2 regions of the Pseudoclavibacter sp. RFBA6 genome follow, and region 1 is predicted to be linked to the other one. Evidence: riboswitches for the same ligand, from Rfam matches in the RefSeq annotation. Region 1 holds a riboswitch; the other holds the start of a gene.

The links. A riboswitch is a leader RNA that binds a small molecule or an ion and turns the genes downstream of it on or off. The one in region 1 is predicted to bind FMN.
Region 2: it holds a riboswitch for FMN, as region 1 does, so the genes downstream of both, ribD (bifunctional diaminohydroxyphosphoribosylaminopyrimidine deaminase/5-amino-6-(5-phosphoribosylamino)uracil reductase RibD) here and C5C17_RS00750 (ABC transporter permease) in region 1, are expected to answer to the same signal.

Annotation. Positions count from the first base shown of each region.
Region 1 is NZ_PSUA01000003.1:39,061-45,355, reverse strand. Features, by position in the region: gene C5C17_RS00765 (carbohydrate ABC transporter permease) at 1-274, shown strand, start outside; gene C5C17_RS00760 (aldehyde dehydrogenase family protein) at 271-1,668, shown strand; gene C5C17_RS00755 (ABC transporter substrate-binding protein) at 1,793-2,860, opposite strand; gene C5C17_RS00750 (ABC transporter permease) at 2,904-3,713, opposite strand; FMN riboswitch at 3,815-3,941, opposite strand; gene C5C17_RS00745 (hypothetical protein) at 4,017-4,214, opposite strand; gene C5C17_RS00740 (hypothetical protein) at 4,241-4,429, opposite strand; gene C5C17_RS00735 (SRPBCC family protein) at 4,528-4,953, opposite strand; gene C5C17_RS00730 (septum formation family protein) at 4,993-5,535, opposite strand; gene pyrE (orotate phosphoribosyltransferase) at 5,546-6,094, opposite strand; gene C5C17_RS00720 (hypothetical protein) at 6,125-6,295, opposite strand, start outside.
Region 2 is NZ_PSUA01000005.1:267,811-274,105, reverse strand. Features, by position in the region: gene ribH (6,7-dimethyl-8-ribityllumazine synthase) at 1-247, opposite strand, end outside; partial or broken gene ribB (3,4-dihydroxy-2-butanone-4-phosphate synthase) at 340-942, opposite strand; gene ribD (bifunctional diaminohydroxyphosphoribosylaminopyrimidine deaminase/5-amino-6-(5-phosphoribosylamino)uracil reductase RibD) at 939-2,045, opposite strand; FMN riboswitch at 2,155-2,279, opposite strand; gene C5C17_RS04190 (PIG-L deacetylase family protein) at 2,367-3,146, opposite strand; gene C5C17_RS04185 (glycosyltransferase) at 3,139-4,401, opposite strand; gene C5C17_RS04180 (CBS domain-containing protein) at 4,605-5,018, shown strand; gene C5C17_RS18515 (hypothetical protein) at 5,015-5,242, shown strand; gene C5C17_RS04170 (DUF421 domain-containing protein) at 5,666-6,169, shown strand; gene C5C17_RS04165 (DUF2795 domain-containing protein) at 6,233-6,295, opposite strand, start outside.

The DNA of each region.
Region 1 (6,295 bases):
CGTCCTGCCGCTGCTCAAGCCGGGCATCGTCGCGGTCGGCTCGTTCGCGTTCATCAGCGCGTGGAACAACTTCCTCTTCGCGATCATGTTCATCACCTCCCAGGACCAGTTCACGATCCCGGTCGGGCTGAGCTACCTGCTCGGTGAGTTCGGGACGGACTTCGGCGCGCTCGCAGCCGGCGGTGTCGTCGCTGTCGTGCCCGTCGTCGCGGTCTTCGCCTACGTGCAGAAGTACTTGGTGCAAGGCCTCAGCGCCGGGGCGGTCAAGGGGTGAGCAGCGACGCCTGGACTCTCCTCCGGAGCACTGAACGCGGCGTTCGCGCCCGCGGGCTCCGCGCCGCGGCGGCCGCCCTTCGGGATGATGCCCAGCAGCTGATCGCGATCGCGGCCGCCGAGACGAACCTCAGCGCGGCCCGGCTCGGCGGGGAGATCGAACGCACGGCCTCGCAGGCCGAGCTGTTCGCAGACCTCATCGAGGAGGGAAGCCACCTCGACGCGGCGATCGACCACGAAGCGCCGGGTGCGCCCGAGCTCCGGCGGATGCGTGTGCCGATCGGACCGATCGCGGTCTTCGCGGCGGGCAACTTCCCATTCGCCTTCGGCGTCTTCGGCGGGGACACGGTCTCCGCCCTCGCCGCGGGTTGCCCGGTGGTCGTGAAGACGCACCCCGACCTCCCGGGGACGAGCAGGGCAACGCACCTCGTGATTCGCGACGCGCTCGAGTCGAACGGCTTCCCCGTCGGCGCGCTCCGGATCGTGACCGAACGAGATGCGGGCCGCGCGCTCGTCGAGGACCCGTCCGTGGCGGGCGTCGGCTTCACGGGTTCGGTGGCGGGTGGTCGTGCGCTCTTCGACTTCGCTGCGGCGCGGGAGACTCCGATCCCGGTGTTCGCCGAGATGAGCAGCACCAATCCGACGGTCGTCGCGCCAGAGGCCGCCGAGACCGACGTCGCTGGCCTCTCGGAGGAGCTGGCCTCCGCCACGACCGCGAGCGCGGGGCAGCTCTGCACGAAACCTGGCCTGATCTTCGTCCCAGAATCGGCGACGGCGCTCATCGATGCCGTCTCCGAGCGCATCGCCGAGGTTGTGCCGCAAGCGCTCCTCTCGCCCGGCATCACGGATCGATACGAGCACCGTCTCGACGACTGGCGGCGAGCTGGGGTGCAGGCCCTCGTCGGCGGCCGGTCGACGGCGCAGGGCCAGACGGCGACACTCGGGATCACCTCGCTGGGCGAGCTCACCGGCACGCTGGAGGAGGAGGTCTTCGGCCCCGCGACGCTGCTTGTCACCTACGCGTCCCTCGACGAGGTGACAGGAACGCTGCTGGCGCTCGGAGGTCAGCTCACGACAACCGTGCGCGCCACTGGCCGGGACCTCGACGCGATCGACGAGCTGCTCGACGCGGCGGCGTCCACGAGCGGCCGGGTCATCGTCAACGGCATGCCGACCGGTGTCCGCGTGGCCTGGGCGACGACACACGGAGGCCCCTACCCGGCATCGACGAACGGGTCCAGCACCTCCGTCGGGGCGTCCGCCATCGACCGATGGATGCGACCCGTCAGCTGGCAGAGCACGCCGGATCGGTTCCTGCCGGACGAGCTCAGGGAGCACCCGAGATCGCGCGTGCCCCGCCGGATCGACGGCGTGTGGGAGCGGGCGGACGCGTGAGCACGACGCAGATCGCCAACGCCTGAAATCATGGGGTGGTGCTGCCCGAGCGGCGGCTCGACTTCAAACGTCAGCATCGGGCCCGCGTCGCCGAACGGCACCAGGACCGGGAGCAGCGCCTCTCCTAGCCCTGCGGCACGTACGCGTTCGTGAAGGCGTCGCCCTCGAGGGGCTTCTCGAGCAGGTCCTGTTCGCTCATGAACGTCGCCATCGTCGCCCACACCTCGGCGTCGTTCGTGAAGAGCGGCTGCCCGTCCTGCGCGGACAGGAACGGGATGGTGGCCTCGAGCGTCGCGAGCGCGTCGCTCTTCGCCTCGTCCGTGTAGAGGGTTGGGATGTACTCGGCGGCGATGTCGATGGACTCGTCCGGGTTGTCGATCACGTACTGCGTCGCCAGGGCCAGCGCCTCGAGCACGGGCGTGATCATCGCGTCGTCGCCCTCGATGATCGAGTCGGCGACTCCGAGCGACGGGCCGACGAGGGTGGGCGCGTCGGCGGGCGCGATCTCGATCGTGCGCACCGGGAAGCCTGCCTTCTCGAACTGCACCGCGTCGTTGTTGACGTAGCCCATGACCCCGTCGACGGCGCCGGTCGTGAGCGCCGCCTGCTGCGTGTAGCCGATGTGCTCGATCTTCACATCGTCCGCTGTCAGCCCGTTGCTCTGCAGCAGTGACAGCAGCGCGAAGTACGTCTGCCCGTAGGGGCCGGGCGTGCCGATCGTCTTCCCGCGCGCATCCGCGGCCGTCTTGATGTCGGAGTCCTCCGGCACGATGAGCGTCGCCGGGTACGTGTTGTAGAGCGTCGCGACAGAGGTGACCGGGATGTCGGCGGCCCGTGCCTGCGTGATCTCGTCGCCGCCCGCGTACACGAAGTCCTCGGTGCCGTTCGCGAGAGCCCCGAAGAGGTCCTCGCCTTCACCGTGATGGCGCAGCTCGACATCGACGCCCTCATCCTCGAAGAAGCCCTTCGCCTCGGCCACGTAGAACGGCACGAACTGGATGTTCGGGGTGTAGGTGAGCCCGATGGTGGCGGCCCCCGCGGGCTCGGCCGTCGCGTTCGCGGCGTTGCCATCGGCCGATGGCGAGCATCCGGCGAGCACGGCCACGGCCGCCACAGCGCCGGCAGCGACCAGGGAGCGCAGTACCCGAGGGCCGCGAGCAGCGCGGCCCGGGGTGGTGAGGTGAAGGTTCATGAGCGTCTCCTGGTCGAGATGGGCGGGGTCAGGCGGGCCGGGGTCAGGCTGGGAGGGGTTCGTCGGCGAGCACGCGGGCGCGGCGCTTCGCCTTGGGCTCGTCGTCGTTCCAGGTGACGGCGTTCTGGAACAGGCGCATGAGGATGTACAGGGCGACGGCGAGGACCACGAGCATGAGGAGCGTGGAGAAGATGCCAGGGATGTCGTTGGCGTCGCGGTTGAGCGTGAGGAGCATCCCGAGGCCCCGGCCGCCCATCGTGAACTCGCCGACGACGGCGCCCGTGATCGAGAGCGTCACACCGGCGCGGATGCCGGCGAGCACGCTGGGCAGCGCGAGCGGGCCCTCGACCCACCACAGCAGCTGGTACCAGTTGGCGCCGTCGATGCGTCCGGCCTCGATGACATCCTGCGGCAGCTGCCGCACCCCGAGCACCGTGGTGACGATCATGGGGAAGAACGACATGATGGCGCACAGCACGACCGTGGGCGCGAGGCCGTAGCCGATCCACAGCACGAGGAGCGGGGCCAGCGCGATGGCCGGCACGGCCTGCGACGCGGCGACGTAGGGGGTGATCGCGACGTCGACCCAGGGCAGGCGAGCGATGAGGTAGCCGAGCGGGACAGCGACGAGGATCGCGAGGAGGCTGCCCAGCAGGGCCGCGGACAGCGTCACCCAGGCGTGGGAGAGCATGGGCCCCTGCGTCACGTCGAGCCAGAAGCGCTCGGCGAGCTGGCCCGGCGCGGGGAGGAACTGCGGCGAGATGAGACCGGCGGCCGTGACGGCCCACCACACAGCGAGCACCGCGACCGCCACCGAGATCGGTGCGGAGATGCGTGCTGACGTCGTGTTCATCTACCCGGCTTTCGTGGAAAGCTCCGGGGATGACGAGGCGCGTGGGTTCGCCGAACGGGTCAGCGGATTCCACGAGCTGACGGTACGCCGAGGCGTGCCGTCACGTGCGCCTCCCTTCCGGACTTTCACCGTCGGTTCCGGAATTTCACCAGATCAGCCACTCCCTTGCGGGAGCAGGTCGCGGACTATAACCGCCGGCTCGGAATTACACCGACCCCGGAGCACGTGGACTCTGCTGTCAGAGTACGACAGGTCTCCGAGAAGTGCGACATCATGACGCTCCGCGACGAGCGAACAGCAGGGTCAGGCTTCAGTGGAGTGGTCGCCCCGCGCCACCTTGATGGCGTAGTCGACGGGGCTGTCCGGCGCGTCGACGCCCTCAGCGGAGTCCGGCTTGTCGTCGATGACCGTGTCCGAGTCGACCGCGTCCGGCTCTGCTGGCTTGGGGTCGTTTCGGTCAGGCATCGTGCTCGGGTTCGAGAACTCGCCGGTGTCGCTCATGATTCCTCCGTCTCGGCTGTGGTCGTTCAGCGGTTGATGTCGTCGTCGAGGCCCGCGTCCTCGATGGCCTGCTCCTCAGGGTCGGGCGGCGGCGAGACGTCGGGCTGCTGCGCTGGAGACTCGGCTCCGGCGGCACCTGGCGCACCTGGGCCGGGCTCGAAGGCAGCGGGCACCTCGCGCTGTTCGTGGGGGCGGGGGATGAATGGTTCTGCCATGGACATGCGTCCATCGTGGGCAGATGACGCGCGGCCCTTCAAGGGTCTTCAGCGGAGGCTCACCGGGCTATCCGCTCCCGCCCAGCTTCCCGCACGCGCTACTGCGCGGCCTGCGCCTCTGCGCTCTTCTTCGCGTTGCGGAGCTCGCTGGCGATGGCGGCCGCGGCGATGGGCTTCGCGAGGCCGAGGCGTTCGGCGATGCCACCGGCGTCGAACTCGGCGTCCACGGTCACGCGGGTGCTCGCTGGGGTGATCGCCTCGGTGCGCACCTCGGCGGCGAACGACGCGCGCCCCTCGACCGACTCCCAGCGCAGGCGCTCGCCCGGCTCGTTGACGACGACCTTCGCGTCGATGGACCGGCGCTGGCCGACGAGCTCAACATCCCAGCGGATGAGGTCGGGGCCGAGCACTTCGACGTGCTTCACGATGCTGAGCACGCTGGGGAGCGACTCCGGCTCCGCGTACAGGCTGAAGAGCACGTCGACGGGCACGTCGATGTCGATGGATTCACTCACGAAGGTCATGCGATCAGGGTAGTCGTCGCGCCCTGGGCTGCCGCCGGACTACTGGCTCGCGGCGAGAGAACCGGTGGTGGAGGCCCCGGGCGTGGCCGCGAAGCAGCGGTAGGTGCGCTGTCCAGCGTCCCAGTCGTCCTGGCTCAGCGGGTAGCTGGCCTCGATGATGAGTCCGGGGACGGCTGCCGCGGCGGTCGTGTCGAGGACTTCCTTGGACTGGCAGGTGATCTGGGCGCGATCGCGCAGCGCGTCCTCACCCGGGTACTCGTCGCTCTCGGAGAGCGGCGTCGCCTCGACTTCGGCGAGCAGCTGACCGGAGTGCTCGAGGGCGCAGTCGACGACCTCGAAGCGAGGCTCCCACGCCGACACGAAGTCCTGGATGCACTGGCCCGGCTCCAACAAGGAGGCATCGACGCCGGCGAGCGGAACCGTCGTCGTGGGCGGGCCGGCGGTCTCTTCCGGCGGCACGGTCCCGTCGCCGAACGGCTGGAGCCAGACGCCGAGCGCGACCCCGCCGAGGACGAGCACGCCGAGCAGCGCCGCCAGCACGCCCCGGTTGCGGCGCCCAGCAGCTCCGCGGATGTTGGTCACGCGTGAGCGCCTAGGCGAGGCCCAGGTCCTCGAGGCCGATGGCGGCGCGGTACGGGTAGCCCGCGGCCTCGATGATGCCCTGCGCTTCCGTGGCGCGGTCGACGATGACGGCGACGCCGACGACGTTCGCGCCGACCTTCTCGAGCGCCTCGATGGCTTTCAGCGGCGAGCCGCCGGTCGTGGAGGTGTCCTCGAGCACGACGACCCGCTTGCCCTGGAGGTCGGGGCCCTCGACCTGGCGGCCGCGGCCGTGGTCCTTCGGCTCCTTGCGCACGACGAACGCGTCGACGACCTTGCCCTGCGCGAGCCCCTGGTGCATGACGGCGCTCGCGAGCGGGTCGGCGCCCATCGTGAGGCCACCCACAGCGTCCACGGGCCCGAACTCCTCGATGAGGTCGAGCAGCACGCGGCCCATGAGCGGAGACGCGCGGTGGTCGAGGCTCAGCTTGCGGAGGTCGATGTAGTACGTCGCCTTCTTCCCGCTCGTGAGGGTGAAGTCACCGTGGAACACGGCTTCGTCGCGGATGAGTTCGATGAGGGCGTCGCGGTCTGTCGTCACGGGGCCAAGCCTAATCGCCCGCCGCGCCCGTCAGTGCGCGGCGATGGCGTCCGCGATCGTGGCCCTCGGATGCGCGCGGCGCCACTCCCGCAGGGCGGCCCCCGTCGGCAGGCCGTGGGCGTCGCGGCTCGGGGCCGAGCCGCCATCGTGCGCGGCGGCGGGCCGGGTCTCGTCGGCGCCGCTCGACGTCGTCGAGTCGAG
Region 2 (6,295 bases), on a different contig from region 1:
GGATGACGACGCCCAGGGCGACGATCGCATCCGGCCCGCTGGCGGCGACCCGGCTCGCGGCGACGGGCAACTCGAACGAGCCGGGCACCCGCACGACTCGAACGTCGGTGACGCCGGACGCCGCAAGGGCGCGTTGGGCGCCGTCGAGCAGCGCCGCCATCGCCGTGTCGTGCCACCGAGCCGCGACGATCACGACCCTCATCCCGGTGCCGTCTGCCTGCACCGCCGGTGCTCCCTGTCCGCTCATCGCCGTGCTCCTCTCGTCAGCGCCGCCGTGGCGCGTGTGCTCGTTTCGTGGTGGTGCTGGCTCTGCGTGCCGGTCAGGGCCGGGAAGCCCGGGTGCCGCATCCGGTAGCCGACGATGTCGTCGACGTGCAGCAGCACGAGGTCGTGCGCCGATGCGAGCGCGCCTGCCTCGGCGTACGAGAGCATCTCGCCGTCGTCGCGCACGAGCTCCGCGATGACGCCGACCTCGCCTGCACCGGCCAGGCGCACGAGGTCGACGGCCGCTTCCGTGTGCCCCGGTCGCTCGAGCACGCCGCCGTCGACGGCGCGCAGCGGCAGCACGTGCCCGGGGCGGATGAGGTCGCGCGGCGTCGAACCGGCGGCCGCGAGCGCGCGCACGGTCGTCGCGCGGTCGCTTGCCGAGATGCCGGTCGTCACGCCAGCGGCCGCATCCACGGTGACCGTGTAGGCGGTGCCGCGCGCATCCTCGCTGCGTTCGACCATGAGCGGCAGTTCGAGCCGATCGGCGAGGTGGCCGGGCAGCGGCGCGCACAGGAGTCCGGACGAGTGGCGGATGATCCACCCCACCCACTCGGGCGTCGCCGTGGTGGCGGCGAGGATCGCGTCGACCTCGTTCTCGCGCGAGGCGTCGTCGGCGACGAGTACCGGCCGCCCGGCCCGCAGCGCTTCGAGCGCGCGGGCGAGCTGGGCGCTCATGCTGCGACTCCCTCGGCGGAGAAGGCGCGGTCGTGCTCCGCGTTCGCGCGCGTGTCCCGAACGAGGTGGATGAGCGTGTCGACGCCGAGCGCACGCACGGACTCGGTGGCCCATCGGCTCGCGTCGCGCAGACGTCCGATGTCGAGCGACGCGACGGAGCTCGCGCCGTCGCCCAGGAGGATCGGCGCGACGTAGGCGTCGATCTCGTCGACGAGACCCGCTCGCAGGAACGCCGCCGAGATGGTCGGTCCGCCCTCGACGATCGCGTGGCGGACGCCGAGCAGGCGCAGCTCCTCGAGTGCGGTGACCGGGTCGTGGGTCCTCAGGTGGACGAACAGCTCGGGGTCCGCGCGAACGGCGGCGTCTGCGGCCACGTCCCGCAGCCCCATCACGACGCGGAGAGGTTGCGGCGCATAGCCGGCCGCGGGCCCGCGGACGGAGAGCGTCGGGTCATCGGAGCTCTGCGTGCCCGTGCCGACGAGGATCGCGCACGCCTCGCTGCGCCGCTGGTGCGCATGCAGCCTCGCGGCTTCCGAGGTGATCCACCGGCTCGACCCGTCTGCGGCGGCGATCCGCCCGTCGAGGGTGGACGCGAGCTTGAGCGTCACGAACGGCCGACGCTGGGCGACGGCGGTGAGCCAGACGCGCAGGAGCGCCTCCCCTTCGGCAGCCCGGAGCCCTCCGAGCGCGTGCACCCCGCGCGTGCGCAGACGTGCCGCTCCCCCGGCCGCGACCGGGTTCGGGTCGGCGACCGAGTAGACGACCTCAGCGACGCCGGCGCCGAGCAGGGCCTCCGCGCACGACGGCGTCCGCCCGGTGTGGGAGCACGGTTCGAGCGTCACGACGGCCGTCGCACCCCGCACCTCCGCGCCGGCAGACCGGGCGTCGTCGAGCGCGGCGGCCTCCGCGTGCGGGGTGCCGGCCCCTCGGTGGAAGCCGCGTCCCAGGATGCGGCGCGGGCCGCCGCCCGGAGACGGCGGTGCGAGCAGCACGCACCCGACCCTCGGGTTCGGGTCTCTCAGTGGCCCGCGGGCCGCGAGGGAGAGCGCCAGTTGCATGGCGGCGTCGACAGACTCGACGCGGTTGGATTCTTGGATCGGCATCGCCGGTGACCTCCGCATTTCGCGTGCCACGGGGCCATATCCCGGTGCCGGCGCAGCCGGAGATTCCGGCAGCCGACGCCAACGAAGGCCCTCGCCGAAACGAGCGCCTCCCATGCACCTACCATCCGGACTTTAACCGTCGGTCCCAGAATTTCACTGAGTCAACCGCTCGCGGACGAGCGGGTCGCGGACTCTCACCGCCGGTTCGGACTTTCACCGACCCCGGAGCATGTTGCACGGCGAGCCTAGACGAGCCGGCCATCGGAAGACAGCGTGTGACGCCCGGAAACCGACTTCGTCGCCATATTTCAGGAACGCGGCCTACGCGACCACTTCGCGCAGGCCGATCGCGAGGTGCACGTCCTGGCGCTGACCGCCGGAGTGCACCAGCGCGGAACCGTCATCGTCGACCGTGAGCTGCGTGCGGTGGCTGCGCAGGGCCGCGACGACGGCGGCGCGGTGCTGCTCGAGGTCGAACCATTCGAGGTCGCCGATCTCGGCCGCGAGATCACGTTCGCTCTGCTCGACGAGCTCGGCGAACCGGACGCCGGCACCCTGCGCGGCGGCGAGGCTCGCTTCCCGAGCTCGAACGTGGTCGGGGTGCCCGTAGCCGCCCGTCGCGTCGTAGCTGATGACGAGATCCGGCTCGTCGTGCGCGATGACGGCGGCGAGGTCGGCCGTCACCTCCTCGATCGGGGCCACGCTGAACGCCCGCAGGTCGGTGTCGTCGGCGGGACCCGCGAGACCTGGCCGCAGCCAGCGCATCCCGGAGTCGCGGTACTCGCGCGCCTCGAGGCCCGCTGCCCGTGCGGGCGGCGTTCCGAGCCACCGGTGGTGGTCGATGCCAAGCGCATCGAGGGATCCGCGCAGCTCGCGCTCGCGCACGTCTGCGAGGTCCGCGACCGACGTGTCGGCGGGAAGGACGCCCGCGACGATCTCACCGAGCTCACCCCGCGTGCAGGTCACGAGCGTCACCTTGGTGCCGCGCTCGTGCAGCTCGCGGAGCAAGGCGCCGCCCGCGAGGGCTTCGTCGTCGGGATGCGCGTGCACGATGAGGACGTGGCGCACGGAGTCGAGCAGGCTCGCGCGCCGCTCAGGCATGTGTTGGTCCCGGCTCTGCGCGGGCGACCAGCTGGCGGAACACGGCCAGGAGCCCTTCGGCGCTGAGGTCCCACGAGTGGGCGAGCGCGTGCTCGCGCGCGGCTACGCTCATGCGCTCGGCACGCGCCGGGTCGCGCAGGATGCCCGCGATGGCAGCCGCCCAGTCCGCAGGGTCGCGGGTCTCGAGCAACGTGCCGGTGACGCCGTCGACAACGGCTTCGCGAAGCCCGCCAGCGGCGGAGGCCACAACCGGCACTCCCGAGGCTGCGGCTTCGAGCGCGACCAGACCGTACGTCTCGGAGTGCGAGGGGATCAGCACGACGTCGACGAGCCGCAGCTGGGCGGCGAGCGCGTGCCTGCTGAGCGAGCCGATGTACTGCACGTGCTCGGCGAGCCCGTGCCGCGCGACCGCCTCGTGCAGCTTCGCTTCGTAGGCGCGCCCGTCGTCGTCCGGAGGGGCGGCGCCCACGAGCACGTAGTCGGGGCGCACGTCGTCGTCGATCTCGGCGATCGCGTCGAGCGCCAGGTCGAAGCCCTTGAGCGGATGCAGGCGACCGGCGGACAGGGCGCGCTTGGGTCGCGACTCCCGGGCGGCTGGCTCTGCCCGCGCGTCCCGGGCCGGGAAGAAGAGGTCGGCGTCGACGCCGGGCGGCACGATGTGGGTGATCGCTGGGTTGCCGCCGAGCCTCGAGAGGACGGTGTCGCGCTCCGCTCTGCTCACGACGACGATGGCGTCGGCCGACTTCGCGAGCATCGCTTCGCCGGCGAGGCGGCCTGGCGACTCGGCGCGCTCCCCGTCGGCGAGCGGCGTCGAGCTGCCGGCGGCGATGGAGTGGAAGCTCTGCGCGATCGGGATGCCCAGCTCGCGTGCGACGGGGAGCGCGGCGACGCCGGAGAACCAGTGCTGGGCGTGGAGCACGTCGACGGACAGCTCGACGAGGAGGACGGCCAGCGCATCCCGAAACTCGTCGATGACGTGCTCGTGCTCGCCTTTCGAGATGAGCCGCGCGGGGCCGGCGTCGAGGTTGTGGAGGCGCAGGTTCTCGCGGAGCTGCACGGTAGGTTCCGCGTCGGGGTCGCTGCGCCTCGTGATGAGCTCGATCTGGTGGCCGCGGTCCGCGAGCGCCTCCGCCTGCGCCAGCACCACGACGTTCATGCCACCCGCGTCCTTGGTGCCCGGCTCGTCGAGGGGGGAGGTGTGGAGCACGACAAACGCGATGCGGAGGGGGCGCTCATCGGGGAGGACGTCAGGCATGCCTTTGACCGTAGGCGCAGCGGCCCCGCTTCGCCATTCGGGATGCTCCGCGTTACGAGTCAGCGTGCACTCACCCCCTCGGCAGAGGCCGCCGCGCTTCTGCTCCCCGCGCATGTCAACCGGTCGAAGCTGAGAGTTCAGGCTCGTAGCGTCGAGAAGACCACACACGGTGGCAAACCACACAGGGAAGGAAGGTGAGGGAGATGACGCTCGCTCGTGAACTGATGACCAGGACCCCGAAGTGCGTCGGGGAGAACGACACGCTTGCCGAGGCCGCGCGTCTGCTGCGGGACCTCGATGTCGGCTCATTGCCGATCTGCGGAGAGGACCAGCGGCTCAAGGGCATGCTGACCGATCGCGACATCGTGGTGAAGTGCATCGCCGAGGGCGGTGACCCGAGCGCGACCAGGGCCGGAGACCTCGCGGAAGGAAAGCCGGTGACGATCGGCGCGGACGACGATGCAAGGGAGGCCCTCCAGGTGATGCAGGAGCACCAGGTTCGGCGTCTGCCCGTCATCGACGGTCACGATCTGGTCGGCATCATCAGCCAGGCGGATGTGGCCCGAGCGCTCTCCGCGGAGGAGACCGGTGAGACGGTCGAGGAGATCTCCTCGTGAGCAGCCACCTGCTCGACCCCAGCACGCCGGACGAGGAGGATGCGGCCGCGGCTGAGGGGACACTCGATCCAGCGACGACCGATCTGAGCGAGGTCGCGGAGTCGGTCGCCGGGCGCGGGGAGCCCAATCTCTCCGATATCGGTGAACCCACCCCGGCCGCTGATCCACGTCAGGGGCAGGACCTCGGGCTCGAGCCGCGCACCGCGGAGACCGCTGGTGAGTGATCCGCGGAACGATGCGAAGACGCAGGACGGCGCCGACCTCATCCGTCGGTGCCTCGAGGCGTGCTCGGACTGCGCGCTGGCCTGCTCGGCTTGCGCGGGAGCGTGCCTCACGGAGGATCGGGTCGCCGATCTCGCACCCTGCATCCGATCTGACCTCGACTGCGCGGAACTCTGCACCGTGACGGGGTCCGTGCTCGCCCGCCGGGCGGATGGAGACACGCGCGGTCTTCGCGCGCTCGTCGAGGCCTGCCGCCAGGCGTGCCTAAGCTGCGCTGAGGAGTGCGAGAAGCACGCGCGCATGCACGATCACTGCCGCGTCTGCGCAGAGGCGTGTCGTCGCTGCGTGGCCGCCTGCGATGACCTCCTGGCAACGCTCCAGTAGACCCCGGAGGGGTCGGATCCGACCCCGGGAGGACGGAGAATATGTGGTTCGACAGCTGGTATGACCTCGCCCGCATCGCGCTGGTCGGCACGGCGAGCTACGTCACGCTCATCGTGCTCATCAGGGTTTCCGGCAAGCGGACGCTGACACAGCTGAGCGCGTTCGACCTCGTCGTGACGGTCTCGCTGGGTTCGGTCCTGGCGACCGTGCTGCTCACTGCGGATGTGTCGTTCCTCGAGGGTGTCGTGGCGCTGCTGCTCCTGCTGCTCCTGCAAGTGCTCATGGCGTGGGCGGTCGCCCGGTCCCGTACCGCGCAGCGTGTCATCACGGCCCCGCCGACGCTGCTGCTGCGCGACGGCCGCGTCGATGACGAGGCGCTCCGGCGCGCCCGCGTCTCGCGCGGCGACCTCGAGCAGGCGGTTCGGCAGAGCGGTGAAGGCGACCTCGGTCAGATCGCCGCAGTCGTGCTCGAGAGCAGCGGCAGCCTGAGCATCATCACGAAGAGCAAGATCGGTGACGGCTCCAGCATGCCCAAGTCCTGGTAACTGCTGGGCCGGCGACGGTGCCTGTCCTGAGGGCGACCGCGGGGCGGGCACCGTCGCCTCGTGTCAGAGGTGCAGACAGCGGCACACGGCGTGGCAGCCGTCGAAGGACCGGCCCCGTGCGTTGCG